DNA from 3 places in the Janthinobacterium darwini genome. Region 3 is predicted to be linked to each of the others. Evidence: predicted binding sites of a transcription regulator. Region 3 holds the regulator's gene; each other region holds the start of a gene.
What was found. The regulator LexA, encoded in region 3, represses DNA repair genes until DNA is damaged. The targets are predictions, from matches to a motif close to ACTGTATNNNNATACAGT.

Region 1: the regulator LexA is predicted to act here: its motif matches at 3,624-3,641, upstream of imuA (translesion DNA synthesis-associated protein ImuA).
Region 2: the regulator LexA is predicted to act here: its motif matches at 4,182-4,199, upstream of recA (recombinase RecA).

What each region holds. Positions count from the first base shown of each region.
Region 1 covers NZ_JBNYXX010000001.1:432,724-443,093, reverse strand. Annotated here, with positions in the region: gene ACQ4WZ_RS02020 (S41 family peptidase) at 1-1,286, opposite strand, end outside; gene ACQ4WZ_RS02015 (Y-family DNA polymerase) at 1,476-2,963, opposite strand; gene imuA (translesion DNA synthesis-associated protein ImuA) at 2,893-3,603, opposite strand; gene ACQ4WZ_RS02005 (putative Na+/H+ antiporter) at 3,821-5,086, shown strand; gene ACQ4WZ_RS02000 (GNAT family N-acetyltransferase) at 5,151-7,184, opposite strand; gene ACQ4WZ_RS01995 (MFS transporter) at 7,268-8,482, opposite strand; gene ACQ4WZ_RS01990 (extracellular catalytic domain type 1 short-chain-length polyhydroxyalkanoate depolymerase) at 8,788-9,984, opposite strand.
Region 2 covers NZ_JBNYXX010000002.1:387,601-397,970, forward strand. Annotated here, with positions in the region: gene sucC (ADP-forming succinate--CoA ligase subunit beta) at 1-1,164, opposite strand, end outside; gene ACQ4WZ_RS17210 (DUF2889 domain-containing protein) at 1,241-1,801, opposite strand; gene recX (recombination regulator RecX) at 2,329-2,784, opposite strand; gene recA (recombinase RecA) at 2,988-4,091, opposite strand; gene ACQ4WZ_RS17225 (response regulator) at 4,340-5,074, shown strand; gene ACQ4WZ_RS17230 (sensor histidine kinase) at 5,071-6,609, shown strand; gene ACQ4WZ_RS17235 (DUF4212 domain-containing protein) at 6,602-6,916, shown strand; gene ACQ4WZ_RS17240 (sodium:solute symporter family protein) at 6,913-8,961, shown strand; gene ACQ4WZ_RS17245 (S9 family peptidase) at 9,128-10,370, shown strand, end outside.
Region 3 covers NZ_JBNYXX010000001.1:573,193-583,562, reverse strand. Annotated here, with positions in the region: gene ACQ4WZ_RS02630 (GAF and HD-GYP domain-containing protein) at 1-1,326, opposite strand, end outside; gene ACQ4WZ_RS02625 (MBL fold metallo-hydrolase) at 1,514-2,410, shown strand; gene ACQ4WZ_RS02620 (inorganic phosphate transporter) at 2,457-3,467, opposite strand; gene ACQ4WZ_RS02615 (DUF47 domain-containing protein) at 3,510-4,136, opposite strand; gene ACQ4WZ_RS02610 (replicative DNA helicase) at 4,231-5,616, opposite strand; gene rplI (50S ribosomal protein L9) at 5,752-6,207, opposite strand; gene rpsR (30S ribosomal protein S18) at 6,235-6,525, opposite strand; gene priB (primosomal replication protein N) at 6,541-6,849, opposite strand; gene rpsF (30S ribosomal protein S6) at 6,870-7,259, opposite strand; gene lexA (transcriptional repressor LexA) at 7,535-8,182, shown strand; gene ACQ4WZ_RS02580 (cystathionine gamma-synthase family protein) at 8,272-9,513, opposite strand; gene purF (amidophosphoribosyltransferase) at 9,583-10,370, opposite strand, start outside.

The DNA of each region.
Region 1 (10,370 bases), 140 kb from region 3:
AACGGGATCGGCTGCCGGGTCAGATAACTGAGAATATCTGCACCAAACTGTGTAGAACCTCCACCATTTTTCCGGATATCGAGGACGAGCGCCTTGGCCTGCAGGATGTCAGGGAAAACCTTTTCCAATTTTCTGACGCCTTCATCACTCTCGAAATGGTCGAGGGAGAGATAGGCTATTCGCCCGGGCAACATCTTGAATATAAATGCTTCTTTTTTTTCAATATCGGCATGCCCCGACCTGGCGATGACTTCACTACGCTCCAGCCCGGACATATTGCGCAAGCCAAGCGTGATCGGCCTGTCCGCATCGCCCGCCAGGAGCTGATAACCATACGTGCGCAATTGACGATCCTGCTCCGTTGAACTGCTTACCAAGGGCAAAATGTATTGTTTCGCATAGTCCTGAACCGGTATGCCATCGATGCTGAGCACTTCATCGCCAACTGCAAGCCTGGCCTTCAGCGCAGGACTAGAAATTGCCTCTATGATTACTTTGTTGTCCAGCATGGCCGTGCGCAACGGTGGCCGGGCATACAATTTCTTGCTGAGTTCTGGCGGCGCATAAATATTCGTGTGGCCATCCCGGAGCAAGGGCGCCAGTTGCGACAGCACTCGGTAATATTCTTCCGTCGTTCCGGCTGCGATCACCTTGCCCAGGTATTCCAGGTAGACCTTATTCCAGTCGAGCTCCGGCACGTTGTCGAAATAGACGAAACTTTCCCTGACCTGGTGCCAAAATTGCGAAAGCCCCGCCACCCGCTCCTCGACGCTCAAGGTGGCGGCGTAGGGATACGCCGCCTCGGATGGCCATAGCTGCCTGGGGATAGCGGCAACGGACAGTATCTTTTGCACGCGTGGATCATCTGCCATCTTTGCCAGGCCGGGCCTGTCTTTCATCACTTTCAGCAGTATCGGCGTCCAGCTTATGTCGTTGATTTCCTGCAAGGTCTTGACCGCCTTGTCTTGCTGCTTCAGTTTGCCATACGTTTCGGCCAGGTCCAGCCTCAGATTAAATCCGCAAAATTTCAGATAAATATCACCAGCCGCCAGATCACGGATCTCCGGCCTGTCAAGATACACGAGGATGGTTTCCAGCGCCTGCGCATATTTTTTCAGCGCCGCCTGGTCATCCCTGGCATTGACAATGATGTTGAAAGCGGCTTTCCGCAGAAACTGTACGTGCTCGTAGCTTGCCATGGCAGTATGCGGAGGCGGCTGATGAGCGGCATGCGCCGGATTCCGACACAACATGAGTCCCAATACCAGCAGCAATAGCAGTTTCATATTTCCCCAAAGATATCGTACCGCGCCCTGGCCAGACATCCTGCATCCATCACACAAGATGCAGGCAGGCGGTCTGGCCATAAACAGGAGAAGCATCTTACAGGAGCAGGTCATGTCAATTATCTCCGTTTGTCACGGGACGCCGAGCGCAAAACAGGCAAGCATGGCGCGCAGGAACGGCTGCCCCACTCAGCCAAACAAGCCATGCAAAAACCAGCGCGGCGCGGCCTCTTCACCGCTGCCGGCGATGCGTTCGCGGTAGACCCAGTAATGGGCGTGGTCGAGGCCTTCGGCGATGAAATAATCGCGCGCCTGCGACTGGCCCCACCAGCCCGCCTCGATGCGCTCGGCGACGGACACCATTTTCAGGGGCGAGCCATAGAAGGGCCGGTGTTCGCGCATCAAGAGGGCAATGGGCTGGGCCAGCAGCCAGCCGGGACGGGGCATGCCGGGCAAGCCGGGCGGCAAGTCGGGCAGCGCGCTTTTAGCACCGGGCTTGGCAGGCAGCGGCAGCCACTGGTTCGCCGCTTCGGGGCGGTAATCGGCGCGCGGCACTGCCTGCAAGACATTCTCGGCGCCCAGGCGCGCCACCAGCAATTCCATCAGGCGCTGGCGCTCCTGCGGCGTGCCGCCCGGCTCGGGAAACAGGCTCTCGCTGGGCGGCGCCATGGGCTGCACCTGCAGCGCTTCCAGGGTGAGACCGATCACGGGCGCCTCCAGCACCAGCTGCGCCAGGCGCTCCTTGAGCAAACGCAACAAGTGTTCGTCACGCCAGACGGCGACACCCAAAGCCAGCTCGATGACAGTGGGCGGGCGCGCCACCCTGCCCCGCTCGTGCGCCAGCAGCAGTTGTATGCGCTCGACAGCAAATTGCCGCGCGCACAGCCAGCCCGTCATCTGCTGCAGCAGGCGGCGCGCGCCGAACAGCAGCGCGTCCGCGTGCTCCACGCGGTCGAACAATTCCAGGCTGGCGCGGAACGTGGGCGGCGCTTCGATCCACAGGTACAGTTCCGTGCTGTGGCCATGCGCGTCGTCGAGCATGTCCAGCAAGGCCCTGCCGCAGCGGCGCTGCAAGCCGGGCCGCGGCAAGTGGCGCAGCTGCCCCAGGTTACGGCAGCCGATGCCCTCCAGCCAGTCCAGGTAGGGGCGCGCGGGCGGCAGCAGGGCGCACGGCAGGCGGTCGAGGCGGCGCACGAGACTGGCCATGCTTAATGTCCGGCCCCGGCGCGTACCGGCGCGCGCCAGCAGCCAGGCGCCCCGCGCCGTGGGGGCACACGACAGCTGGGCCGTGTAGCCGAGCGCGCGCAAGCTGGCCGCGATTTGCCGGCACAGGGCGCGCACACCGCCAAACAGGCGCAGGCTGGCGCCCGCGTCGACCAGCAGGGTGGCTTCTTCGCCCTGCGCCACCAGCGGCGAGTATTGCAGCAGCGCCAGCGCCACCGCTTGCAAGGCTTGCGCTTCCAGTTCGTGCGAGCGTTCATGCAGGCGTGCCTGCGGCGCCAGCATCAGCGCGCCCGCGCGGCGCATGCCCGGCCGGATGCCAGCCGCCTGCGCCAGCGGCGACAGGACCATCACTTGCTCCTGCTCTAGCACCACGCTCAGGCGGTCAGCCGACCAGCGCGGGCAAAACACTTCGAGCGGAAGCAGGGGCAGGCACAGGCCGATCCAGAGTCGCATGACGCAGCAGTAAAGAAGGAGGTTGCAGGGGCAGGAACAGGGGCGCGTCGCGCTGCGGTCCCCGGCGCTTGATGAAGCCGATCTCGATGCCGCCGGCGGCCGGGCGCACGGACAGGCGCAGCGGCGCCGGCGACGCATCCTGCGCGCCGTGCAAGGGGCGCAGCATGCAGAACAGGGTGTTACCGCCTTGCGCGGCCAGGTGCAAGCGGCGCAGGCTGTCGGCGCGCACGTGCGACTGCCAGAACAGCAAGGCGCCGCAACTGCCGCTGCGCAAGATGTTTTCCGCCGCCCACAAGGCATCCTTGCTGCTGGCGCTCTTTAGCCACAGCAGCTGCGACGACACCAGTCCCTGCGCGGCCAGGGCCAGCGCCTGCGGCGGATGGGGCGGCTGCAGCAGCACAATGGGCAAGCCCGGCAGCTGCGCCAGCGCGGGCGCCAGCAGGCGCAATTCGCCGCTGCCCGGCTGCTGCACCAGCAGATCGATGAGGCTGCCGCTGGGCCAACCGCCGCCTGGCAGCTGCGCGGACAGGGCGGCAAAGCCCGTCTCCAGGCAGCGCGTGGCGCCCTGGCCCAGCTGCGATGCACGCCATAAAGAAGGGTGCAAGGCTTCCGGCGAGGCCATCAATTCGGAATGTTGCATAATTAGATATGAAGATGAATACTGTATGCATATACAGTACTATCCGACCCTCCTTTTGGCAAGGCTTATCTGCTTATTCTCTGTGCATCGCCGCTGCCCGGGCCGCTCCGCCATGTCCGAAAAACCCCGTTTCCGGCATCGATTGCTGTACCATAAGCACTCTCCTTACCGCCTGGCAAAGTACCAGTCGGCTCCCTCCGTCCATAAGGAAACGCATTTGACCACCATCCAAATCATCAGCGCCATCGTCTTCGGCCTTGCTCTCATCCACACCTTCGCCGCCAAATCGTTTGAAACCCTGGCGCAGCGCCACCCCCGTCATGCAGGCATGCTGCACTTGCTGGGCGAAGTGGAAGTCGTGTTCGGCTTCTGGGCCTTCATTTTGATCATCATCATGGCCTTTGTCTCGGGCGGCGAGGCGGCCATCGAGTATGCCGAATCGCGCCAGTACACGGAACCGCTGTTCGTCTTTGTCGTCATGGTGGTAGCCGCCTCGCGCCCCGTGCTCGACGCCGTGCAGCGCCTGTTGAAAAGCGTGGCGCGCGTCATGCCGCTGCGTACGGAACTGGCCCTCGTCTGGCTGGGACTGGCGCTCGTGCCCCTGACGGGCTCGATGATCACGGAACCGGCCGCCATGACCCTGGCTGCGCTGATGCTGGCGCCACAAATCTTCCGTCCGGGCATACCCGAATGGCTGAAATACGGCGCGCTGGGCGTGCTGTTCGTCAACGTGTCCATCGGCGGCACCCTGACTTCATACGCGGCACCGCCCGTGCTGATGGTGGCCACTACGTGGAACTGGGACAGCGCCTTCATGGCCAGCCATTTCGGCTGGAAAGCGGCCATCGCCGTGCTGATCAATGCCACGGGCGTGAGCATCCTGCTGCGCAAATATCTGCACAGCAACACGTCCGACATCAAGCCGAAAGCGGGTGACGTGGAAGCGCCGAAAGTGCCGCTGACCGTCAGCCTGGTGCACCTGGCCGTGCTGGCCGGCGTGGTAGCCCTGGCGCACCATCCCGTGCTGTTCTTCGGCCTGTTCCTGTTCTTCCTTGGCTTCGTGCAGGCGTATGAGCGCTATCAAAGCCCGCTGATCCTGAAAGAAGGTTTGCTGGTCGGCTTCTTCCTCGGCGGCCTGGTGGTACTGGGCGGCATGCAGCAATGGTGGCTGCAGCCCATCGTCTCCAGCCTGAAGCCGCTGGCCCTGTTCTTCGGCGCCCTGGGCTTGACGGCCATTACCGACAATGCGGCCCTCACTTACCTCGGTTCGCTGATCGTCGGCATGACGGACGAAGCGAAATACATGCTGGTGGCCGGCGCCGTGGCCGGTGGCGGCCTGACCGTCATCGCCAACGCGCCGAATCCGGCCGGCGTGGCCCTGCTGCGCCGCGGCTTCAAGGATGAGTCGATCGGCGCCGTCGGCCTGCTGGCCGGTGCCCTGCTGCCGACGGCCGTGGCCGCCCTGGCCTTCCTGGCCCTGTAAGCATGCACTGGGGCGGCTGCCGGCCGCCCCAGCTCCTCTCGGTTTCCCTCCTCAATTTCCCTCCTCAGTTGCCTTCGTACACCAGGAAGTGCAGGCGGTCATAGAACAGGCTGTAGGCATAGTCGAACGTGCCCACGCTGCGAAAACCCTTGTGCAGATACACTTGCAAGGCGTCGCTCTTTTCCCACACCGTCAGGGTGATGCGCGCACAGCCCTTGCGGCTGGCCAGGTCGCGGATTTCATGGAACATCTGCCGAAACAGGCCCTGCCCCCGGTATTTCTCGTCGATGGCCAGACTACTGACGAAACAGTCGTCGGCGCGCGCATGCGCGAGCACGAATGCGTCATAGGCATCGTCGAGCGCCTTCATGTCATCGCGGTAATACGAGACGGCGCCGCAAGCCTGGAACTCTGCCATCGTGGCGGCCGTGAAAAAGCCGATGAAACGGTCGTCCTCGTCATGCAGGCCGTGGATATGCGTCAGGTAAGGGTCGATGTTCTGCTGCCGCTGCAATTCGACGAACTGCAGATTGAGCTTGTTTCCAAACGAACAGTATTCAAGGTAACTGGTGGCAAACAGCAGTTTCGCCATGCGGTTCTTCGCCTCGTCGCCCAGCAGCTCACCTGGCACCAGCCTGAGCGGCGCATGCGACAGCAAGCCCGCCTGCGCCTCGTCGCCGGACGGGGCCGCATCGCCGATGGCCGGCATGCGGCTGCCGTGGCGGCCCACGGTGGGGCGCCAGAAATTGCCGGCGGAAATATGCTGCGAACGGTGGGCCAGCAGGTAGCGGCAAAAAACCGCATTCACGCGGTCCAGTTGCGGGTCCTCCGACAGCACCGAGTAATAGTGAAAATGCTCGATGTCCGCCCGCAACTGGGCCGCATACGCCATGCGCGGCACTTCCTCGATATCGAACACATCGACGATATTGACCAGGCGCAAAGGATCGTCGAGTTGCCAGTCGATTTCGGCTAGCCGCGCCACGCAGCGCGCATACGCGCGATGTTCCTCGTCGCTCAAGGGAATGTGCATGTCGGTAATGATATCGTCCAGCAGCCGCATGCCTCGGATGCCGCCCGTCACCGCTTCCCGCGCGCCGTCATACAGCACGCAATAGCGCTGGTAAAACTCGGCATGGCTGAGCAGGGTCACACCCAGGTTCTTCTTCCATTCGGCATAGAACTGGCCAAACAGCTGCGCCTCGAATTGCGGGCAAGAACGGGGGATTTCCCCATCGATGCCCGCATAAGCAAGGTTCACATTGCGCTGGATCACACGCAGCGCGGCATCGTTCTTCTTGGCGATCAGCATGCCCGTTTCATCGAGAAACAGATTCATCCAGCTGACATGCTGGCGCGCTTCGTCCTCGCCCTCCTTGCGCTGGAAATAATCGGGCACTTCCGGCTTCATCAGGAAAATCGTCGCCGGCTTATGCGGGATCGTATCGACATCCATATACATGCCGCCGTATTCGCACATGATGAGGATGCGGAAATAATCGGACAAGGTGGCGAAGTAGCGCTGCGCATGCAGGGTATCGAGGATATCGAAGCGGGCAGGAGCAAAGTCCAGCGCCAGCGCACGCAGCGAGTTGATATGCAGGGTCGTGCCACCGATGGCGTAGCGGCCTATCGTGTAGCGCCCTGCGCCACCCGTGGGGCTGAAGCGCTCGTCATGGCGCAATTGTTGCGCATCCCAGGCCCACAGGATGGAGACATATGGCGCACCGCCGTTGTGCCGCACCTCTTCCAGCGCCGCGCCCCACTGCTGGATCGCTTCACAGGCGACGGCCGGCAAGGGTCCGCCCATCCAGATGCGGTGCAGGTAGCGCTCGTCGTCGCCCAGTGCGCGCGTGGGGATACAGCTCAGCGAGGAACAGCTTGCCGCATTGAAATACGTAAAATTGCCGGCGACAAAGCTGCGCAGGGCGGCGATGCCTGCCTGGTGCTCCGCGGCCAGTTGCTCCAGGTCGCTTCCGGCCGGCCGAATATCGGCCAGAGTGATGTAATCAAGTTTCAGCCGGTGAATGCGAAACTCGTATTCCAGGTTGAAAATCTTTGCTTGATCGTGTTTTGAGGCCAGGTCATCTATTTTCATGGGCGCACCATTTTCCGCTGGAGGGTGTCAATAAACGTCGCAGGAGGTAACTCAAGGTCGGGAACATGCGCATCGTTGCGCCATCAGTGCCGGGCCAGCCGCACCTCGCTTTCCCGGCGCACCGCCATGCCGCGCGTAAACAACAGCAGGCAGCCGGCGATGACCACGATGACGGGGATATTGAGCAGCGCATACGTTTCCAGCGCATAGCCGAAGCGCTGGCACAGCACGTTGTACAGCTGCAGCCAGGCGGACAAATAAATGCAGTACAGCAAGCTCATGGCAGCCGTCGTCAGTGTCATCGATTCCTTGCTGGCAGTGATCGCGCTACGGATCAGGGCGCCATTGAACAGGCCGAAGCCGATGGAATAGACAAACATGCAGGCCGCAAACACGTCGACGTGATGGCGGCCCACGCCCGCGCCCAGCATGCCGGCGGCCGCGATCAGTCCGCCCAGGCGCAGCAGATGCCCGAGCGGGAAATCCTGGCGCAGGCGCTGGATGGCGATGCTACTGAAGACAAAGCCGGACAAAATCACGCATTGCAGGGCGATATACGTGGCGTAGGAGGCGCCCATCTCCTGCAGCACGAAGATGGGCGAAAAGCCGATCCAGGCCGTCAGGGGCACGGTGGCCAGCCCGGCCGTGAACATGCCGAACATGAAGCGCCCGTTGCTGAAAATGGCGACATAGCTGCGCACGATGGCGCGGCCATCCAGGCGCGGCTGTGCCGGCGCCGTGCGCGGCATGGTCTTGAACAGGCCCAGCAAGGACAGCAAGGCCAGCAGGCCGGAGAGGAAAAACACGTAGCGCCAGTCCAGCCGGCTGATGATGGCGCTGCCGAGGATGGGGCCGGCCAGGGGGGCGAGGATGGTGGTGCTCGACAGAATACTGCTGAGCTTGACGGCCGCCATGTCATCGAACAGTTCGTGGATCATGGCATAGCCGACGAAGATGAAGCAGCAGCCCATGCCCTGAATGAAACGCGCGACGAGAAATTGCTCGATCGAGGTGGCAAACGGCACGGCAAGCGTGGCCAGCAAGAACAAGGCATTGCCGCTCAGCATCAGCTTGCGCTTGCCGATGGTGTCGGCCAGCGGGCCCAGGAAAATCTGCAGCGAACTGCCGCCCAGCAGGTACAGACTCAGGGACAGCGGAACGAACGTCTTCTCCGCCTGGAACTCGTCGACGATGCCCAGCATCGCCGGCATGATCATGTCGTTCGATAGATAAATATTCAGTTCAAAGACGAGGAAAAACGCAAAAAACCACAGCAATTGCCTGGACTTGATGGACATGGCGCATTCCGTAACGTGGGTGGCTGCCGTCAGTGCGCATCGGCCGTCGGGGCATGGGACGGCGAACACAGCTTCACACTGAAAACGTGTACCAATTGTATACCAGTTAGTATTTTTAGCGCCTTTTTTTGTGAATTTTAAATACCGCAGCAATACCACTCGGACAAAATCCATGGTACTGCGGCAAAGGCATCTGTGCGGAAAAGGCGCGGCCAGCGTGCCGGCGCGCTGGCGCGGCCCTGCGGGGGCGTGGAAGAACGATGCATACCAGTGCCTGGCGCCGTTGCGGCGTTCGGCAGGCTGGCTTACAGTCGGCGGTGGCTGGAGAAGAAATCGAGCAGCATCTTGCTGGCGTCGGGCTTGGCCTTGTCATTGAACGGCAGGCTGGCGTCGCCACCGCTCCACGCGTGTTCAAGGTGATCGACCTGCGCCACGCGCAGCAGCACATCCTTGCCCACCTGATAATCGTGCAGGGCATATGCATGGGCCGGGGTGCGCCCGCCCGCCGCGCCGCCGGGCAGGCGCTGCGCCGTCACCAGCGTATCGGCTGGCAGGCGGTTGACGCGCACACTCTGGCGCACCAGCTGGGTCTGGTTGATCGGCCGCACCACCTTGTCAGCCTGCCCTTGCAGCAGGATGGTGGGCAGGCGGGGAAACGCGGGGTGGCGTGCCAGCACTTCATCGATGGCCACGTCGGCACGGGCGGCAGCGCCATGCTGCATCACCTGCAGCGCACCGATCAGACTATGCCCGGCGCCAAACACGGGCCCGGAATGCAGGCCCAGCGCGGCAAACAGATGGGGATGGTTCAGGGCCACGATATGGGCCATGCCGGCGCCGGCGGAGATGCCGCAGATATAGATGCGCGTGCGGTCGATGGCATAGCGGGCCGCCACCTGCTCGATGGCGCCGACGATCAGGCGTACGTCGCCGCCCCCCTCCTGCGTCAGCTTGTCATACCACTTCCAGCAGCGGCGTGCATGCGAACGCAACGATTGCTGCGGATACAGCACGGCATAGCCCTTGCGTTCAGCCAGGCGGTTCATGCGTGTGCCTTCGGCAAACTGCGTGGCGCTCTGCTCGCAGCCGTGCAGCATCACCAGCAGCGGCCGGCCCCGGGTGCGCATGGCGGCGCTCGGCGCCTTCTCGGGCAGGTACAGGAAATACGGCAGGCGCCGGCCCGGCAATGGCGCATAGTGGGCGGCCAGCCACTTGCCCGGCGGGGGCGCCGTTCGCTTGCGCACGCGCGGGGGCGACAGGGGCGTGGCGAAGGGCGCCAGCGCGGCTGGCGCATCGCTGGCGGGCCTGGCACGCGCCTTGGCGACGGTTTTCACCACCGCCTTGGCGCCGGCCTTGTGCACGACCTTGTTCACTGCCTTGCGAGGCTTGGGCTTGGCCGGCACGGGTCCGAACAGTACCTTGGCCAGCTTGGTCGCCGTGCGCTGCTGCGCCTTACCGGCACGCAATAGCCCGCGCAGCCATTTGGTGGCGGGCTTCACCATGGAAAATCTCGCGCATGTGGTCGTGGAGCGTACCGCAAGTTCATCCCTCTGCATCGTTGCATCGTCAGCATGTGCGGCCTCCTCCTTAGAACGCATAGGGTACCGCAGTTGGCGGACAACACCGTACGTTTGCGCACCGATAAAAGTGCCGCTAAGTAATCCTCAGGAAATTATTGTGAATTTGTGCCAAACAGAACCGGATGCTATGCAAGGCGCCCATTGCGACGCAGTGCGAGCACTGCTAGCAGTGGGCAACGCCGCAGAGCGCCGGTTATGGAAGTCAGAAATCATAATAATTTATTGGGGGTTACTTAACACCATTGAGGCAGATCAAGCGCGACCTTGTACGCATGCGTAATCTGGGGACTCGATCAGCCCTTCACGAG
Region 2 (10,370 bases), on a different contig from region 3:
TTGACCAGCAGCGGCGGCAACGACGCTCTTTGCTGCATCTTCCATGGTGTCGGCTGCGATGATAGGCAGACCGGAATCGGCCAGCATCTTTTTGCCCAGGTCTTCGTTGGTGCCCTTCATGCGCACGACCAGCGGTACGTTCAGCGAGACGGCTTTCACCGCGGCGATCACGCCTTCAGCGATCACGTCGCAACGCATGATGCCGCCGAAAATGTTCACCAGGATGGCTTTCAGGCCTGGGTTTTTCAGCATGATCTTGAACGCTTCGGTCACTTTTTCTGCCGTGGCGCCGCCGCCGACGTCCAGGAAGTTGGCTGGCTCGCCGCCGAACAGCTTGATGGTGTCCATGGTGGCCATGGCCAGGCCGGCGCCGTTCACCAGGCAACCGATGTTGCCGTCGAGCGAAATGTAAGCCAGGTCGAATTTCGACGCTTCGATTTCAGCTGGATCTTCTTCGTCCAGATCGCGCAGGGCGACGATTTCCGGATGACGGAACAGGGCGTTCGGGTCAAAGTTGAACTTGGCGTCCAGGGCGATGACCTTGCCGCTGCCGGTGACGATCAGCGGATTGATTTCGGCCAGCGAGCAGTCGGTTTCCCAGTATGCTTTGTACAAGCCTTGCAGGTTGACGCGGGCGTCGGCGATGGAACCGGCAGGCACGCCGATTTTGGTCGCGATGTCGTCTGCCTGGGCATCGGTCAGGCCTACGCCTGGATCGATGGTGACGTGATGGATCTTCTCAGGGTGGCTCTCGGCCACTTCTTCGATGTCCATGCCGCCTTCGGACGAAGCCATCAGAACGATTTTCTGGGTGACGCGGTCGGTGACCAGCGAAACGTACAGTTCTTGTTTGATGTCGGCGCCTTCTTCCACCAGCAGGCGGTTGACTTTTTGGCCTTCGGCGCTGGTCTGGTGCGTGATCAGCTGCATGCCCATGATCTGGTCAGCGTATTGCTTGACCTGTTCGATCGATTTTGCCACTTTCACGCCGCCGCCCTTGCCGCGACCACCTGCGTGGATCTGCGCCTTGACGACCCATACCGGACCGCCCAGGGTTTCCGCAGCCTTGACGGCTTCGTCGACGGACATGCACGGAATACCGCGTGGTACCGTCACTCCATACTGCCGGAGGATTTCTTTGGCTTGATACTCATGGATTTTCATGCTGGCTTCCCTTCTGATACTGATTTGTAAAAATACGGTTAGTGGTGCAAAAAAAACAGGAAAAACAGCGCCGGGGTCACGCTTTGGCTACCCAGCGCGGGTAATACTGTGCAACCGCCCCGCCATCGGTGCGCAGGGCGTGGCATTTGTCGAGTTGAAACGGCTTTTCATGCGGCAAATCAGCATTCTCACCGTCGCGGGTCGACCAGACATCGCCGGCAAATGCCTGAACCGTCGCAGTCGGCAAGACTTGCGCCAGTTCGGTCAAATGGGTACAGCCGGCGATTCCCGCCAGGCGCTGTTTCAAGTCGCGGCGGAAATTCTTCAATAAATTCAAACCGATCAGCGCCGTGTAAGCGGGGCCGATGGTATCGCAAAAACCGGGATAGGGCACGGCATCGGAGGCAGCTTCGGCCTCGACGATGGTCAGTTCGTGATCGACGGTAATGCGCAAGTGGAGGTCATGCAGGGGAGTGCCAGCGGGGCGGGGGCCGGAGGCCAGCATCGCGTCATAGCTTTTGATATCGGTAATTCGGGCGTCAATATCCCACAGGCCGTCGTCGCGCACATACGCTTGGACGTCGATAACGCGGGAGTGCCGTAGGGCGCGCCGGGATACAGGAGTTGACAGGGGCATAAGACCGATGCCGCTTGCGCGGCCATAATTTAGTAAGCAGCCATGTGCATAAAGCACGCTGTTCGCAGCTTCTACGAACAGCAACCGCACCTGCGGCGCCGCAAAAACCCTAAAAGTGTAGCACATTGGGCGCTGGTTGCGCCGCAACATAATTTTTCATTGCTTCGATAAAAACATTTCAAAGCATAAGGAGAACACATGAAAATTTACGTAGTTATCACATTCAGTGATGATTGATATGCGCGCCTGGGAGCGTGAACCGCATCCAGTTGCCACCACCGCACCGATATCGCACAGCGCTGGTAACGCTCGCCACGTGCAGCGCAACAATCTGCCGCCGGTCTGACAGGACGATGACCGAAGAAAGATCCTTGCAAAGAAAATAATGGCAAACAGCAAGGCCCGCCTGCCCGAGCAAACGGGACATCGTGCGGACTTGTTGTAGAAGGAACACAGCGCGGCCTGGGCGGGTATGCCGGCAACACACAGGCGCGCGTGAAAGCAGACAGAACCGCGCCAGTCGCCGCCTAGTCGTCCTCGGGCTCCAGCCCCTTCAAGGCCACCTGCACGGCGCGCTGCGAAAAGCCGCGCTGCATCAGGAAGCGTACCTGCTTGTTGCGCTGTTCGGCATCCTGCGCCACTTCACCGAATTTGCGACGCCACACTTCGCAGGCGCGGGCGGTCTCGCCTTCGGCCAGGCCCGCCTTGAGTTCCTGCAGCGCTTCGCCGGCAATGCCATGGCTTTGCAATTCCGCCATGATGCGGCTATTGCCGAAACGGGCCGAGCGGCGGTGGATCAGCGATTCGGAAAAACGCTCCTGCGAGAGCCAGTTGGCCTGTTCCAGGCTGTCGAGCAAGGCTTCCACATCGTCGCCTTCCTGCGCATGCCGCTGCAGCTTGCGCCGCAATTCCATGCGGCTGTGTTCACGCATCGACAAAAAGCGTAGCGCCCTGCCCTTCAGGCTTAGTTGTACTGCAGCCATACACCCACCTTGTCTTTCATTCCACGATCACAGCACCCAAACACAATCGCCGCCCGGCGCAACAGCGCGGGACGGCGATCAGGGTCCTACCTTGCGGCAAGCCATGCATAGGTCGGATTAGGCCCCTTGGGCCGTAATCCGACAACATTGTTGACGTCTGTGGTGTTGTCGGATTACGCGCGGCTTTGCCGCGCTAATCCGACCTACTCTGCCTTGGCTTCCGCAGCCTTGGCAGCCTTGTCGGCGGCTTTATCCGCTTTTTCCGGCTTTTCAGCAGCCAGCGGTGGCAGTTCGCGCACGCCCAGCGAGGCGCGGACCTTGTTTTCGATTTCGCGGGCCAGCGCCGGACGCTCTTGCAGGAAGGCACGGGCGTTGTCCTTGCCCTGGCCGATGCGTTCGCCGTTGTAGCTGTACCACGAACCGGATTTTTCCACGATCTTGGCATCCGAGCCCAGGTCCAGGATTTCGCCTTCGCGCGAGGTGCCGGCGCCGTACAGGATGTCGAAGTGCGCTTCCTTGAACGGTGGCGCGATCTTGTTCTTGACGACCTTGACCTTGGTTTCGTTGCCGATCACTTCGTCGCCCGACTTGATCGAGCCGGTGCGGCGGATATCGAGGCGCACGGAGGCGTAGAATTTCAGCGCGTTGCCGCCAGTGGTCGTTTCCGGACTGCCGAACATCACGCCGATCTTCATGCGGATCTGGTTGATGAAAATGACCAGGGTATTCGTGCGGTTGATGGAACCGGTCAATTTACGCAGGGCTTGCGACATCAAGCGCGCTTGCAAGCCTGGCAGGGAATCGCCCATGTCGCCTTCGATCTCGGCGCGTGGCGTCAGTGCTGCCACGGAGTCGATGACGACCAGGTCGACGCTGCCCGAACGCACGAGGGCGTCGCAGATTTCCAGAGCCTGCTCGCCCGTGTCCGGTTGCGAGATCAGCAATTCATGCAAGTTCACGCCCAGCTTTTGCGCGTAACCGACGTCGAGCGCGTGCTCGGCATCGATAAAGGCGCAAGTGCCACCCAGTTTTTGCATTTCAGCAATGGTTTGCAGGGTCAGCGTGGTTTTACCTGACGATTCCGGACCGTAGATTTCCACCACGCGGCCGCGCGGCAAGCCGCCAACGCCCAGCGCGATATCGAGGCCGAGCGAACCTGTCGACACGACTTGCACTTCTTCGATCACCGCGCTGGCATCCATGCGCATGACCGAACCTTTGCCAAACTGCTTCTCGATCTGCGCCAGTGCGGCGGCGAGCGCCTTGGCTTTTTCCGATGCGGGTACTACAGCTTTTTTATCGTCCATATGTTCTTTCAGCCGTTCTACAGTTGCAGATTCACGTGAATCCTGCAGCCTGCGATAGCGCCAGTGGGTTAAATTCTTTATACAGACAGTACTGTATAAAAAAACAGTGATCAATGCAAGCGGAACGTGGATTTGTTTTGAAACAGATCAATACAACCCTGTTTTTCACAAAAACTATCCACCTTGCGGAAAATGAAACACAATACAGACTTCAGATGTCCTGATGTTGCAAGCATAGGAAGTTCACCATGCGTATTTTACTTGCCGAAGATGACAGCGTGCTGGCCGATGGCCTGACCCGCTCGCTGCGCCAGTCCGGTTATGCGATCGACTACGTCAAGACCGGCCAGGAGGCCGATACGGCCCTGTCCACCCAGGAATTCGACCTGCTGATCCTCGACTTGGGCCTGCCGAAGATGTCTGGCCTGGAAGTGCTGCGCCGGCTGCGCGCGCGCGCCTCGCTGCTGCCGGTGCTGATCCTGACGGCCGCCGATTCCATCGAACAACGCGTCAATGGCCTCGACCTGGGTGCCGATGATTATATGGCCAAGCCGTTCGCGCTGTCGGAACTGGAGGCAAGAGTGCGCGCCCTGACGCGCCGCGGCGCTGGCGGCGGCGCCACCGTCATCAAGCACGGCCCGCTCAGCTACGACCAGGTGGGGCGCAGCGCCTACATCAACGACCAGATGCTCGACCTGTCGGCGCGCGAACTGGGCTTGCTGGAAATCCTGCTGGGTCGCACCGGCCGCCTCGTTTCGAAAGAGCAACTGGTCGACCACCTGTGCGAATGGGGCGAAGAGGTATCGAACAACGCCATCGAAGTGTATGTGCACCGCCTGCGCAAGAAGATCGAGGTGGGCGGCGTGCGCATCGCCACCGTGCGCGGTCTCGGCTATTGCCTGGAAAAATACTCGGAAGCGGCGCGCCTGAACGCCGAAGCGAGTGAGGCGGCAGGCCCGGCCAGCGGCCCCGCCAGCAAGTGAAGCCGCGCGAGGCGCCTGCGGACGAGGCGGACGACGACGACTGGTTCGAGCCGCCCACCACGGAGCAGGATGACACCATCGAACATTCGCTGTTCGGCGAAATCCTCGACTGGATGCTGGCGCCCTTGCTGCTGCTGTGGCCGATGAGCATCGCCATCACCTATCTGGTGGCCAAGGGCATCGCCAATCAACCGTTCGACCACGCGCTGGAAGACAGCGTGACGGTGCTGACGCAGCAGGTCAAGCAAGCCGACGGCGCGATGCTGCGCCGCGTGCCGGACAAGAACGGCAACAGCAAGGGCCGCGACTTCCTGCGCGGCGACGATGTCGACACCCTGTATTACCTGGTGGTGGGCGGGCACGGCGAATACCTTGACGGCGACCGCGACTTGCCGCCGCCGCAGGATCCCGATAAATACCGCAGCGGCATGGTGCTGTTTCGCAACGACACCATCCATGGCACGCCCGTGCGCGTGGCGTTCAGCTATCTCGACATGCCGTACAGCACCGACGACGAACCGCGCCGCATGCTGGTGCAAGTGGCCGAGACGCTGGAAAAGCGGGCCCAGCTGGCCAATGAAATCATCAAGGGCGTGATCTTGCCGCAGTTCATCATCCTGCCCGTGATCCTGGCCCTGGTCTGGTTTGCCCTGGCGCGCGGCCTGTCGCCGCTGGCGCAATTGCAGGAACGCATACGCGCCCGGCCACCCGACGATCTCTCCCCCATCGAATCGGGCCAGGTGCCCGAGGAAATCACGCCGCTGGTCGGTTCGCTCAACGAGATGCTGGCGCGGCTATCTCTGTCGATCGACATGCAGAAACGCTTCATCGCCGATGCCGCGCACCAGATGAAAACGCCGCTGGCCGGCATGCGCATGCAGTCCGAGCTGGCCCTGCGCCAGACCGACCACGATGAAATTCACCGCTCGCTGCTGCAACTGGCGAAAAGCTCGGAAGCGGCCACGCGCCTGGTGAACCAGCTGCTGGCACTGGCGCGCGCGGAAAACCAGCCGCAGGCGGGTACGGCGTTCGAACCGATCGAGCTGAGCGAACTGGCACGCGGCGTGGTGCAGGACTGGGTGCAAGCTTCGTTTGCCCAGCATATCGACCTGGGTTTCGAACAGCCTGCGTATTCGATCATGATTTCCGGCAATGCCATGATGCTGCGTGAACTGCTGAGTAATCTGATCGACAATGCCCTGCGCTACACGCCGTCCGGCGGCAGCGTCACGGTGCGCGTGCGCAGCACCCTGGAACTGGCCATCCTGGAGGTGGAAGATACGGGTCCCGGCATCCCCCAGGCCGAGCGGGCCCACGTGTTCGAACGCTTTTACCGCATTCTCGGCAGCAACGTCGACGGTAGCGGCCTGGGCCTGGCCATCGTGCGCGAGATTGCTCAACAGCATGGCGCCGAAGTCGATATTTTTAACAATCCGCGCGCGCAGTCGCCGAAGCTGCCGGGCACCTTGTTACGCCTGAGCATTGCCCTGCTGTTGCCGGACGCGCCCGAAGAGGATGAGATCACGTATGGATAAGCCCAGCCTTCCTGCGGCGCCGCTGCGGCCGGCGCGCACGCCCAGCCCCGAGCTGCAGGCGCGCCTCGCTGTGCACTGGCACAAGACGCGGCGCCTGACGGCCATCCTGCTGCTGATCTGGCTGCTGACGGGCTTTCTGACCGTGTTTTATGCGCGCGAACTGTTGCATCTGAACCTGTTCGGCTGGCCGCTGCCCTTCTATATGGCGGCCCAGGGCGCTTCGCTGGTGTACCTGGCCATCATCGCCTTCTATGCCTGGCGCATGCGGCGCCTGGACCGGGATTTTCATGCAACGGAGCAAACATGAGCGGCCAGCGCAGCTTCTTTGCGCGGCTGTGCCGATACTACCTCCTGTTTACCGCCGGTTTCGCCGCCTTCCTGCTGGCCCTGTCGGTACTGGAACAGGAAGGCATGCCGCGCGCCTGGATCGGCTACCTGTTCATGCTCGTCACCATCACCCTGTACGCCACCATCGGCGTCATCAGCCGCACCTCGAACGTCACCGAATACTATGTGGCAGGGCGCAGGGTGCCGGCCATGTTCAACGGCATGGCCACGGCCGCCGACTGGATTTCGGCCGCCAGCTTCATCAGTCTGGCCGGCGGCCTGTACCTGAACGGCTTCGACGGCCTGGCCTTCATCATGGGCTGGACGGGCGGCTATTGCCTGGTGGCGCTTTTGATCGCCCCCTACCTGCGCAAGTTCAGCCAGTACACGATTCCCGACTTCCTCGCCGCCCGCTACGGCAGCGGCGCCGACAAACGGGGGGCCAGCGTGCGCGTGGTGGCCGTGGCCGCCACCATCATCGTGTCGTTTACGTATGTGGTGGCGCAAATCTACGCCGTCGGCCTGATCGCCTCGCGCTTTACGGGCGTGGATTTTTCCGTCGGCATCTTCCTGGGCCTGGCCAGCATCCTGGTCTGCTCTTTTCTTGGCGGCATGCGCGCCATTACCTGGACGCAGGTGGCGCAGTACATCATCATCCTGGTCGCCTTTCTGATTCCCGCCATGTGGCTGTCGGTCAAGCATGCGGACAACCCTGTGCCGCAGATCGCCTACGGCAAGGTGTTGCCGCAACTGAGCGCGCGCGAACACCTGCTGGAAACGGACCCGAAAGAAAACGAAGTGCGCGCCATCTTCCGCCAGCGCGCGCAAAGCTACCAGGAGCGTATCGCCGGCTTGCCCGGTTCCTGGGAGCAAGGCCGGCTGGCGGCCCAGCGCCAGCTCGATAGTTTGCGCCAGCGCAATACCTCGCTGTTCGATATCCGCAACGCAGAGCGCTACCTGATTGCCTATCCGAAGAGCCCGGACGAGGCACGCGTGCTGTGGCAGGCGGCGCAGACGCAGAACCAGAAACGCGCCGAACCGATCATTCCACACGCGCAGCCGTTTCCCGCCGCCGACCGCGAGCAGTCCGACATCAAGCGCAACAATTTCCTGGCCCTCGTGTTTTGCATGATGCTGGGCACGGCCGCCCTGCCGCACATCCTGATGCGATCCTATACCACGCCCTCCGTGCACGAAACACGTGTCTCCGTCTTCTGGGCCCTGTTTTTCATCTTGCTGATCTATCTCACAATTCCCGCGCTGGCCGTACTGGTCAAGTACGATATTTACTCGGCACTGGTAGGCACGCAATACACGAACCTGCCCACATGGGTGTCGTACTGGGCCAATGTGGACAAGCTCAGTCCCCTGATCAGCATCGTCGACGTCAACCGCGACGGCATCGTGCAACTGGCGGAAATATCCATCGACGCCGACGTGCTGGTGCTGGCCACCCCCGAGATCGCCGGCCTGCCCTACGTGATTTCCGGCCTGGTGGCGGCCGGCGGCCTGGCCGCCGCCCTGTCGACGGCGGACGGCTTGCTGCTGGCCATTTCGAATGCCCTGTCGCACGACATCTATTACAAGGTGGTCGATCCCAGCGCCTCGACGCAAAAGCGCGTGACGATTTCAAAACTGCTGCTGCTGGCCGTGGCCTTCATCGCCGCCTATGCGGCCTCGCAAAAGCCGGCCGACATCCTGTCGCTGGTGGGCGTGGCCTTTTCCCTGGCCGCATCGACCCTGTTCCCACCGCTGGTGCTGGGTGTCTTCTGGCAACGCGCCAATTACCAGGGGGCGCTGGCCGGCATGCTGGCCGGCTTTGGCGTGTGCCTGTATTACATGCTGCACACCAGCACCATGCTGGGTGGCAATGCCAGCGGTCAATGGATGCATATCGCGCCCATTTCCGCCGGCATCTTCGGCGTGCCTGCCGGCCTGGCCGCCGCCATCCTGGTCAGCTGGCTGACACCGGCGCCGGGTCGGCGCAGCATGGGGCTGGTCGAGCATATCCGGGCGCCGGAGTAATGGCATGAAAATACCTGGCGGGACTCGCTAAAAATTGCCGCAAATGATAGCCTAGAGGAAATATTATTCAAAATGAATACTATATCTTGCAACTTGATGCGGAGTGTCCATGCGGTCCAGCCTTGCCTGCCTTACCCTTACTGCCCTGTTATCGAGCACCATCAGCATGCCGGCCCATGCCGCGGCATCCATTACGCCGGCAGCGGCAATTCCCGCCTCCGATTTCTTTGCCAATGCCACGCTCAGCGGCGCCGTGCTGTCGCCGGACGGGCGCCACGTGGCCGTGCTGGTCAGCGCCAAGGACGGCCGGGTCCAGCTCTACACGGTGGACTTGCCCAGCATGAAGGTCGCGGGCCTGACCTCGTTCGAAGACGCCGATATCAGCAGCATCGCCTGGGTCAACGAGCGGCGCATCGTATATAGCGTGATGGATCGCAATATCGCGCAGGGCGACGTGCAATACGGACCGGGCCTGTATGCGATCAATATTGACGGCAGCGGCTACCGCCAGCTGGCCAGTAACACCTATTCGCGCAAAGCGACGCACGGCGCGCGCGAGATGCTGAGCTGGAATACGCGGCTGCTCAGCGCCAGCGGCGACCGCGGCACGGACGACGTGTATGTCACGGAAGCCCACTTCAGCGCCACCGGCACCCTCTCGCAATCGTTGCTGCGCCTCAATACCGTGACCGGCATCAGCAAGCTGGCCGCCAGCATGGCTGATGCCCAGGGATGGCTGCTGGACCAGCAGGGCGACGTGCGCATCGCCCTGACGGTGAAGGACAACAAGCGCACCCTGTATTACCGCGACAATGCCGCAGCTCCTTGGCGCAAGCTGCGCGAGAGCGACGTGTACCAGGCGGAGGCGGGCGACTTCTCGCCGGCCTTCTTCGATGCCAAGGGCAACTTCTATGTGCATGCGGCCTACAAGGGCGCGGCCGCCGTATACCGCTACGACCTGGCCGCCGGCGCCATCCAGGGCGCGCCGCTGGCAAACACGCCCGGCTACGATTTTGCCGGCATCCCCGTCCAGGGCAGCAAAGCCTTGCTGGGCATGCGCTTTGAAACGGATGCCGCCGGCACGGTCTGGTTCGACAAGACGCTCGACGCCGTCCAGGCCAAGGTCGACGCACTGCTGCCGGCCACGGTGAATGTCCTGTCCGTGGCCAAGCGGGCGGAGACGCCGTTCGTGCTGGTGACGGCCAGTTCCGATGTGCAGCCAGCCAGCGTACTCATCTTTAATACCGAAACGGGCCAGCTCATGCCTGTCGGCAGCAGCCACCCGGCCATCGATCCACTGCAAATGTCGCACAAGACCCTGGTGCGCTACCAGGCCCGCGATGGCCTCGACATCCCGGCCTACCTGACCCTGCCCAAGGGGCATGCCGGCAAGAACCTGCCCATGGTGG
Region 3 (10,370 bases):
ATCCATGCGCTCGTGGTGGCCGCCCGCGTATTCGGGCACCTTCTGCAGGTGCTTGGGCCACGGCAGCGCTTCGAGCATGCGGATCGACACGCTGATATGGTTGTTGACGATGGCCCGCTCGGCTGCCGTCAGGGTGCCGGCGCGGATGGTCAGGTTTTCCGTCTCGTCGGCATCGAGAAAATCGCGCAGTTCGCCATCGGCCGCGCGCCAGCGGCGCCTGGCGATCTGCCGCACTCTTTCCTGGTCGGCCTGCGCCATGCTTTCACCGCCGATGTTCACTGTGCGGATGAAGTCGCGCTCTTCGCGCAGCGCCGCCAGCTCCAGTTCCAGCGCGCGACCGATGGCGTCCTTTTGCTGCGGCTGCGCCGCCTGCTGGCGCAGGGCCGCGATCTCGGCGTCGCGCAGCAGCACTTCGTAGCGCGTGTCGATCAGGGCGATGCGATCGAAGATTGTTTCCAGCTTGGTGGCCTTGTCGACCACGTGCACGGGCGTGGTGATCTTGCCGCAGTCGTGCAGCAGGCCGGCCAGCCACAATTGCTTGCGCTCATTGTCGCTGAGCCGGAAATCGGCCAGCGGCCCCGTTTGCGTGGCGTGCGCGGCGTCGGCCAGCAGCATCGTCAGCTCGGGCACGAACTGGCAATGACGGCCCGTGTAGGGCGACTTTTCGTCGATGCCGATATTGATCAGGGTAACGAGCGATTCCAGCAGCTCTTCCAGTTGCAAAATGAGCAGCTGATTGGTCAGCGCCACACCCGCCTGCGCGGCCAGCGCCTCGATGAAGCGCTGGTCGGTGGAGGAAAAGGCACGCACCTGCCCCGTCTCCCCATCCTTGGCATTGACCAGTTGCAGCACGCCGATCAAATCGCCCTCGTGATCGCTCATGGGCACCGTCAGGATCGATTGCGTGTGGTAGCCGTGGTGACGGTCAAACTCGCGCATGCCGGAAAAATTGAAGCCCTCATCACGGTACACGTCGGTGATATTCACGCTGCGGCGCATGTTCGCAGCGTACGCAGCCACCGATGCCAGGTTAGGCTGGCCGGCGCCATCGAACAGGGGCACGCCCGGCAAGCCCATGTCGCCCCCCTGCGCGATGCCCAGGCTGTCGTTGACGGAGATGTCGAATGCCAGTTGGCGGCGATCGGCCATGGGCCGGTACAGGGTGGCGCCATCGGCGCCGCTCATGCTTTTTGCCAGCAGCACGATGCGCTGCAACAACGCGCCGATATCGTGTCCCTCGCCGCCCAGGCTATGGCCGAGCGCGACACTGAGTTCAGTCAATTGCTCCAGTCTGTGGGCGATTTTCTCAGGGTGCAACTGAGGCATGTTGATGGCAATCAGGTAAGGAAAGGGAAGTCTGCAAGCGCCAGTGTAACGGCCACCCTGCACACTGTACATTACTTAGTTACAACAAAATGAAATAACTTGCCGTATCGCAACACGCATAAATGTTGCCGCCAATCTCATTAATTAGAATAGAATCAACAATAATTACACCGTAACAAGGTACTGAATGAAATTCACGTTCAGGGGCGTGCGCGGCTCCATCCCCTCCCCCGGCCCGCGCACGGCGCGCTATGGCGGCAACACCACATGCATCGAAGTACGCACCGACAACGATAGCCTGATCATTCTCGATGCGGGCAGCGGCATCTTCTCGCTGGCGCAGCAACTGCCGCCCGGCGTGCCGGTCGACGCGCACGTCTTCATCACGCACAGCCACTGGGACCACATCCACGGCTTGCCCATGTTTAGCCCCCTGTTCGTGGCCGGCAACCGCATGCGCCTGCATGGCGCGCACGATGCCGTCGCCGGACGGGGCATCGAGCACGTGATGGCGGTACAGCTGCAAAACAGCTATTTCCCCGTCAGCGAAGCGGCCATGGCGGCTTGCATCGAGTACCGCACGCTGGCGCCCGGCGAAGCCGTCGAGGTGGGCGGCGCGCACGTGCGCGGCGCGGAAATGAACCACCCTGTCGTCAACCTCGGCTACCGTATCGACTGCGGCGGCGCCGCGCTGTTTTTCAGCGGCGACCATGAACCGTTCTACAACCTGCATCCGCCCGGCCATGCCGAGCATGCGCCCTGCGCGGCACGCAATGCGCAGCGCCAGGCCGGCATCGACGCCGTGGTCGCCGGCGTTGACGCGCTGATCATGGATTGCTCCTACACGCGCGAGGAGTATCCGGGCAAGCAGGGCTGGGGCCATGGCACCTTCGACGCCGCCCTCGACCTGGCCCTGCGCTGCGGCGTGCGGCGCCTGTACTGCACCCACCACGAACCGACCCGCAGCGACGAGCAGCTGGAAGCCGTCTTTGCCGACGTGATGGGCCGTTATGCGAGCCGCCTCAACGGCCTGCAGGTGTTCCTCGCCTACGAGGGGCTGACGGTGGAACTGGCCGGCGCATAAAAAAAGGGAGCCGCAAGGCTCCCTTTTTACTGGCGTTGGCTATCCATTACATAATATGGTGGCCAATCCACCATGCAACCGCCGCCACGAAAGCGGAGGCAGGAATCGTGAAGATCCATGCCCAGACGATGTTGCCTGCGACACCCCAGCGCACGGCCGACATCTTCTGCGCCGAGCCGACGCCGACGATGGCGCCCGTAATGGTGTGCGTGGTCGACACGGGAATGCCCAGCGCCGTCGAGACGAACAGCGTGATCGCACCACCCGTTTCGGCGCAGAAGCCGCCTACGGGTTTGAGCTTGGTGATCTTCTGGCCCATGGTCTTGACGATACGCCAGCCGCCGAACAGCGTGCCGAAGCTGATGGCCGTGTAGCACGAGATGATGACCCACAGCGGCGGCATGGCGTCGGCCGCATTCGAGTAGCCGGCGGCGATCAACAGCATCCAGATGATACCGATGGTCTTTTGTGCATCATTGCCGCCATGGCCCAGGCTGTAGGCTGCCGCCGATGCCAGTTGCAGACGGCGGAACCACTTGTCGACCTTGCGCGGCGTGGAACGCACGAAAATCCAGGACACGAGCAGCATCATGATGGAGCCGAACACAAAGCCCAGCACGGGTGCGATCACGATGAAGGCCACCGTTTTCCACAGGCCGGCCGCGACCAGCGCGCCCGTGCCCGACTTGGCGACGGCGGCGCCTACCAGGCCGCCGATCAGCGCGTGCGAAGACGACGATGGAATGCCGTAATACCAGGTAAACAAATTCCAGAAGATGGCGCCCATCAGCGCGCCGAAGATCACGTACTGGTCGATCACTGACGGGTCAATCGTGCCCTTGCCCACCGTGGCAGCCACGGTCAGCTGGTGGAACACGAAAATGGCGACGAAGTTGAACGTGGCGGCCATGGCAACCGCGGTCTGCGGCTTCAACACGCCCGTCGAGACCACCGTGGCGATCGCGTTGGCGGCATCGTGGAAGCCGTTCATGAAGTCAAACAGCAGCGCGAGGACGATCAACAGGCCTAGCACGTAGATGCTGATTTGTATGGTCATTGTAGTTTCTTTTCTGATTCTGGTTCAGGACATGCCCAACGCTTACGCGTTTTCGACGATGATGCCTTCGATAATATTGGACACATCTTCGCAACGGTCGGTCACGGTTTCCAGAATTTCGTAGATCGCTTTCAGCTTGATCAGGTTGCGCACGTCCGGTTCATCGCGGAACAGCTTGGACATGGCGGCGCGCATCACGTGATCGGCATCCGATTCCAGGCGGTCGATCTCTTCGCAGATGGCGACGATCTTGCGCGAGTTGTCCATGTTATGCAGCATGGCGACGGCGTCGCGCACCTTCTCGGTACAGGCCAGCACCAGTTCGGCCAGGCGCTTGGCTTCCGGTGTGACGGCTTTCAGGTCGTACAGCGAGACGGTCTGCGCCGCGTCTTCCAGCAGGTCGAGGATGTCGTCCTGGCGCGTGATCAGCTGATGGATGTCGTCACGGTCGATCGGCGTGATGAAGGTCTTGTGCAGCATTTCGACGGTGGCGTAAGTGACTTTGTCCGCCTGTTTCTCGATGCTTTCGATCGCATGCACGCGGTTTTCCAGGTCATCGAAATTGGTCATCAGGCCGAGCATTTCTTTGGCGCCCTTGACGCACAGTTCCGCGTGCTGGTTAAACAATTCAAAAAACTTGCCCTCAGTGGGCATCAAGCGTCCAAACATGTCATTCTCCGTTAAGCATTGAGTCGTGTTATTTACTACAGAAAGCCGCCCCGTTGTCGGGGGCGGCCAATGGAATTGCCAGTGCTGCTGAGTCTTAGTCGCCTTGGTAAAGCGCCAGGCCACCACTGTAATTGCCAAATTTGGTGTACTGCCCCATGAAGGTGAGGCGGATGCTGCCGATTGGACCGTTACGTTGTTTACCGATGATGATTTCGGCCGTTCCCTTGTCTGGCGAGTCGGGGTTATACACTTCGTCACGATAAATGAACAGGATCACGTCGGCATCCTGCTCAATAGCGCCCGATTCGCGCAAGTCCGACATGACGGGACGCTTGTTCGGGCGTTGTTCCAGCGAGCGGTTCAGCTGGGACAGCGCGATCACGGGGCAACCGAGTTCTTTCGCCAGGCCTTTCAAGCCCCGTGAAATCTCGGAAATCTCCGTGGCGCGGTTGTCGCCCGGCGTATTGGCCGACATCAGCTGCAAGTAATCGACGATGATCAGGCCCAGCTTGCCGCATTGACGCGACAAACGGCGCGAGCGGGCGCGCAATTCGATGGAATTCAAGGCCGGCGTTTCATCGATGTACAACTGCGCGTCGTTCATCTTTTGAATCGCATTCGTCAGGCGCGGCCAGTCTTCGTCGTTCAAGCGGCCCGTGCGCAGACGGTGCTGGTCGAGCTGCCCGACGGAGCCGAGCATACGCATGGCCAGCTGGGCGCCGCCCATCTCCATCGAGAACACGGCCACGGGCAAGCCGCTGTCGATGGCCACATTTTCGCCGATGTTGACGGAAAACGCCGTCTTGCCCATCGAAGGACGACCCGCCACGATCACCAGGTCGCCCGGCTGCAGACCGGAGGTCATGCGGTCGAGGTCGATGAAACCAGTGGGCACGCCCGTGATTTCACTCTGGTTGTCGCGGCTGTACAGTTCGTCGATGCGCTCGACTACTTGCGTCAGCAGGGGCTGGATCGCGGTCCAGCCCTGGGCGCCGCGCGCGCCTTCTTCGGCGATGGCGAAAATCTTCGACTCGGCCTCGTCAAGCATCTGCTTGACTTCCTTGCCTTGCGGGCTGAAGGCCGTGCCGGAGATATCGTCGGCGACGGTGATGAGTTTGCGCAGCACGCCGCGGTCGCGCACGATCTCGGCATAGCGCCGGATGTTCGCGGCCGATGGCGTGTTTTGCGCCATGGCGTTCAGGTAAGCAAGTCCGCCCACGTCATCGGCCTTGCCGAGCTGGGTCAGGGTTTCAAAAACAGTAATGACATCGGCTGGCTTGGAAGCGTTAACCATCTTGACGATTTGCTCGAAGATGATGCGATGGTCATAGCGATAGAAATCCTCCGCATGCATGAAGTCGGCGATGCGGTCATATGCTGCATTGTCGCGCAGCAGACCACCGATAACGGATTGTTCTGCTTCGATCGAATGCGGCGGAATACGGAGGGAATCCAGTTGCGGATCAGAGGGGGCGTTCATGGCGCGAATTATACCCGCTTCGGCGTGCTGGCAAAAATAAAGGGCTGAAATTGAGCGAAAAAAAGGCCACAAAAAAGCCGGGCGAACCCGGCTTTTCATCGTGCGGCAACGCTTGCGGGCCAGGCCCGCAGACGATTACGCGTTCGCGTCTGGAACGACAGCGATAACAACTTCCACGACCACGTCGGTGTGCAGAGCAACCGAAACGTTGTGCTCGCCAACGATCTTCAGCGGGCCGGTAGGCATGCGGATTTGTGCTTTTTCAACAGCAAAACCTTGCTTGGTCAGCGCTTCAGCGATGTCGAAGTTGGTGACGGAACCGAACAGACGGCCATCAACACCAGCTTTTTGAGCAACTTGAACGGTCAGGCCGCTCAGTTTTTCGCCCTGGGCTTGCGATGCGGCCAGTTTGGCGGCAGCAGCTTTTTCCAGTTCGGCGCGCTTGACTTCGAATTCAGCCACAGCGGTTGCCGTGGCACGACGTGCCAGGCGTTGCGGGATCAGGAAGTTACGTGCGTAACCGTCTTTGACTTTGACGACTTCGCCGAGGTTACCGACGTTAACAACTTTTTCTAACAGAATGATTTGCATAGTTCTTCTCCAGGAATATCTGACCGATTAAGCGTGGTGCAGATCGGTGTATGGCAGCAGCGCGAGGAAGCGAGCGCGCTTGATTGCGGTGTCAACTTGGCGCTGGTAGTGCGCTTTGGTACCGGTCAGGCGTGCTGGCATGATCTTGCCGTTTTCTTGGACGAAGTCTTTCAGCGTGTCGACGTCTTTGTAGTCGACTTGCTCAACGTGAGCTGCGGTGAAGCGGCAGAACTTCTTGCGTTTGAACAACGGGTTTTGCTGTTTGCGTTTTTCTTTAAGCTTGAGCTTATTTTTGTCGAACTTTTTACCGAATGCCATGTCAGGCTCCTGTATCTAAAATGCGCTAGTCGGGGTGACTGCACTAAAATCAATGATGTGAAACACCAAACTCTTGCTGTTGCGGCTCTTCCTGGCCAGGAAACCCGTGAACTGATAGACCCCGCCCAAGCTTGCCTGGCTGAACCGGCCTGATATTTCGCCAGCGGCTAGCGCGGCAACATCAAACTCGGTCAAACGGGCAATTCCTGCTTCCATCTGCTGCGAACTGTGCTGCAATACTGCATTCACAATCGGCAACCCTGCCGGGGTGTAGCGCAATATTTCGCGCTCGGCAATGATGGCGGTTACTTGTAGCTGGTTCAGCGCACGATCCTGGTCAAGAATTAAGCTGCTGCTGCGGCTGGAGCGGCTGCTGGTGCTTCGGTGCGGTGGCTTTTGGCCGCGTCTTCGCGTTGTACCGATTTCATCATCGGCGAAGGAGCTGTTTCAGCTTTCTTCATTTTAACGGTCAGGTGACGCAACACGGCATCATTGAATTTGAATGCTGTTTCCAACTCGACCAGGGTCTCGTTGTCGCATTCGATGTTCAGGCAGATGTAGTGTGCTTTAGGCAGCTTTTGGATCGAGTAAGCCATTTGACGGCGGCCCCAATCTTCCACGCGGTGAACCGAACCGCCGCGGGTGGTTACGCTGGCTTTGTAGCGTTCGATCATCGCGGGCACTTGCTCGCTTTGGTCCGGATGGACGATAAAGACTATTTCATAATGACGCATGCAAACTCCTTCAGGTCGGATTGATAATCGCCCACCCCGGCGTCAAGACGGGTGTGGGAAGGTCAGCCGAAGATTATAACCGCCTTTTGCAAACGTTTCAATCATTCCTTCCACAAGCGCCCGAAAAGCCCGTGCGCCACCGTGCTTTCCGCCTGCGGACAAGTATTTCTTGCCAAATTCGCCGAAAAGACGGAAATCCCCTTGCATAGTGGACGATACTGTACAAAAATACAGACTGTTCATATAGACAGCATTTTAGTATGCACCCACCGCTCATGATCAAGCTGACAGCACGACAAGAACAAATCCTGAACCTGATCAAGGACGCGATTGAAAACACGGGCTTTCCCCCAACCCGTGCCGAAATCGCCAATGAACTGGGTTTCAAATCGGCCAATGCGGCCGAAGAACATTTGCAGGCCCTGGCCCGCAAGGGCGCGATCGAGATTTCGCCCGGCACCTCGCGCGGCATCCGCCTGATCGGTGCGGCGGCGAGCGCGGCCGCCGATGCGCTGGCATCGAAAGTGCCGGCAGCCCTGCTGATGTCGCTGCCCCTGATCGGCCGAGTAGCCGCCGGTTCGCCCATCCTGGCGCAGGAAAACCTGGAAGCGAGCTACAACGTCGACCCCGCCCTGTTCTCGGCCAAGCCTGATTTCCTGCTGAAGGTGCGCGGCTGGTCCATGCGCGACGCCGGCATCATGGATGGCGATTTACTGGCCGTCAAAAAGGTCGACAGTGCCAAGAACGGCCAGATCGTCGTGGCCCGTATCGGCGACGAAGTCACCGTCAAGCGCTACAAGAAAACGGGCTCCGTCATCGAACTGCTGCCGGAAAACCCCGATTTCAAGGTGATTACCGTATCGCCGGAAGATGAGTTCGCCCTGGAAGGCCTGGCCGTAGGTCTGATGCGCAGCTGGCATTAAGTTGCGTGCCGGGGTCAGACCTGCCGGGTCTGACCCCAGTTTTTAGTTTGCCTCAACACTGGCACATGGCCTAATCACCGACACCGCTCTCAGCCCTCCAGCGCACCACGGAAGTCTTCCAGCAGATCGGCCTCATCCTCGATCCCGACGGATACGCGGATCAGCGATTCGGCGATGCCCATGCTGGCGCGGCGCTCGGCTCCCATCTCATAGAAGATCGTGTGGGCGACGGGAATGACCAGGGTGCGCGTGTCACCCAGGTTGCTAGCCGGAATCGCCAGATTCAGGCGATTCAGGAAATCGAAGCAATCGATGCCATCTTTTAATTCAAAGCTGAACAGCGAACCATAGCTGCGGAACAAGTCCGTCGCCAGCGCGTGCTGCGGGTGCGAGGACAAGCCTGGGTAATGCACTGCCGCCACTCTCGGGTCCGCTTGCAACATGGTGGCCAGCGCCAGGGCGTTCGAGCAGGTACGGTCCATGCGCAAGGCCATGGTTTCCGCGCCGACGGCGATATGGTGCGCCGCCTCCGGACCCAGCGAGGCACCGAAATCGCGCAAGGCCTTGGCGCGGATTTGCGCGATGCCCCACTGCGCCGGCGCCGCCTTTTTATAATTGTCGAAAATGTTCGGGTACTGCGTCCAGTCGAATACGCCCGTGTCCGTCAAGCTGCCGCCCAGGGCATTGCCGTGGCCGCCAATGGATTTCGTCAGCGCATTGACCACCAGGCCCGCGCCCACCGCTTTCGGGCGGAACAGGTAGGGCGTGGTCATCGTATTATCGACGATGTACAAGATGCCACGCTCCTTGCACAGCGCGCCGATCTTCGCCAGGTCGGCGATCTGCGTGCGCGGATTGGCGATGGTTTCCACGAAAACAATCCGCGTTTGCGGCGTGATGGCGGCGGCCACATTGGCCACGTCCGTGGCATCGACGAAGGACACGGCGATGCCCTGCCCCGTCACCGTTTGCCACAGGCTGTTGGTATTACCAAACAGAAAAGCCGACGACACCACATGGTCGCCCGCGCGCAGCAAGGATTGCACCACGGCGCCAATGGCGCCCATGCCGGTGGCGAAGCACAGCGTCGCCACGCCATCTTCCATCTTGTTGACCTTGTCTTCCAGCGCGGACACCGTCGGGTTCCCCTGGCGGCCGTAGCGAAAGCCCGGCTCCTTGCCCTGGAACACGGACGCCAGCTGGCGTGCATCGCCATAGCCAAACGCGACGGAGGTATGCACAGGCTTGTGCAGCGAGCCGTGCTCGATACCCTTGCGGCGGTCGTTATGCAGGATGGTGGTGGTAAAGCCGTAGTTTTTGTTGTTGCTCATGATCAAGTGGCGCGCAAGGCTGCGAGAAATATCAGATAAAAAAAAGCCCGGCCATAGCCGGGCTCCACATCACCCTTCGGTGGTGGCGAGGTTCAGGTTCAACTGGGAACGTGGCGTATCTTCCGGCGCTGCCGCCTTCGGATGGTGGCGCGCATATTCCAGGCGGTCCAGGTATTCCTGCGACACGTCGCCCGTCACATACACGCCATCGAAGCACGACGCCTCGAAGTTCGTCAGTGCCGGGTTGACGTCGGCAATCGCCTGCTTCAACGCGCCGATATCCTGGTACACCAGGTAGTCGGCCGTGATTTCGCGGCACACTTCTTCCGTCGTGCGGCCATAGGCGATCAACTCGTCGCGCGTCGGCATGTCGATGCCATACACGTTCGGGTAGATCACCGGTGGCGCGGCCGAGGCGAAGATGACCTTCGTCGCGCCCGCTTCGCGCGCCATCTGCACGATTTCCCGGCTGGTGGTGCCACGCACGATGGAGTCGTCGACCAGCAACACCACTTTATCCTTGAATTCGGAAGGAATCGCGTTGAGCTTCTGGCGCACGGATTTCTTGCGCGCCGCCTGGCCCGGCATGATGAAGGTGCGGCCGATGTAGCGGTTCTTGATGAAGCCTTCGCGGTATTCCAGGTTCAGCGCCAAGGCCAGCTGGATGGCGGCCGGACGCGAGGAATCGGGAATCGGCATGACCACGTCGATATGCACGTCAGGCAATTCGGCACGGATCTTTTCAGCCAGGTATTCACCCATTTTCAGGCGCGTGGCGTACACCGAGGCGCCGTCGATGACGGAGTCGGGACGGGCCAGGTAGACGAATTCGAACACGCACGGATTCAGGCTGGCGT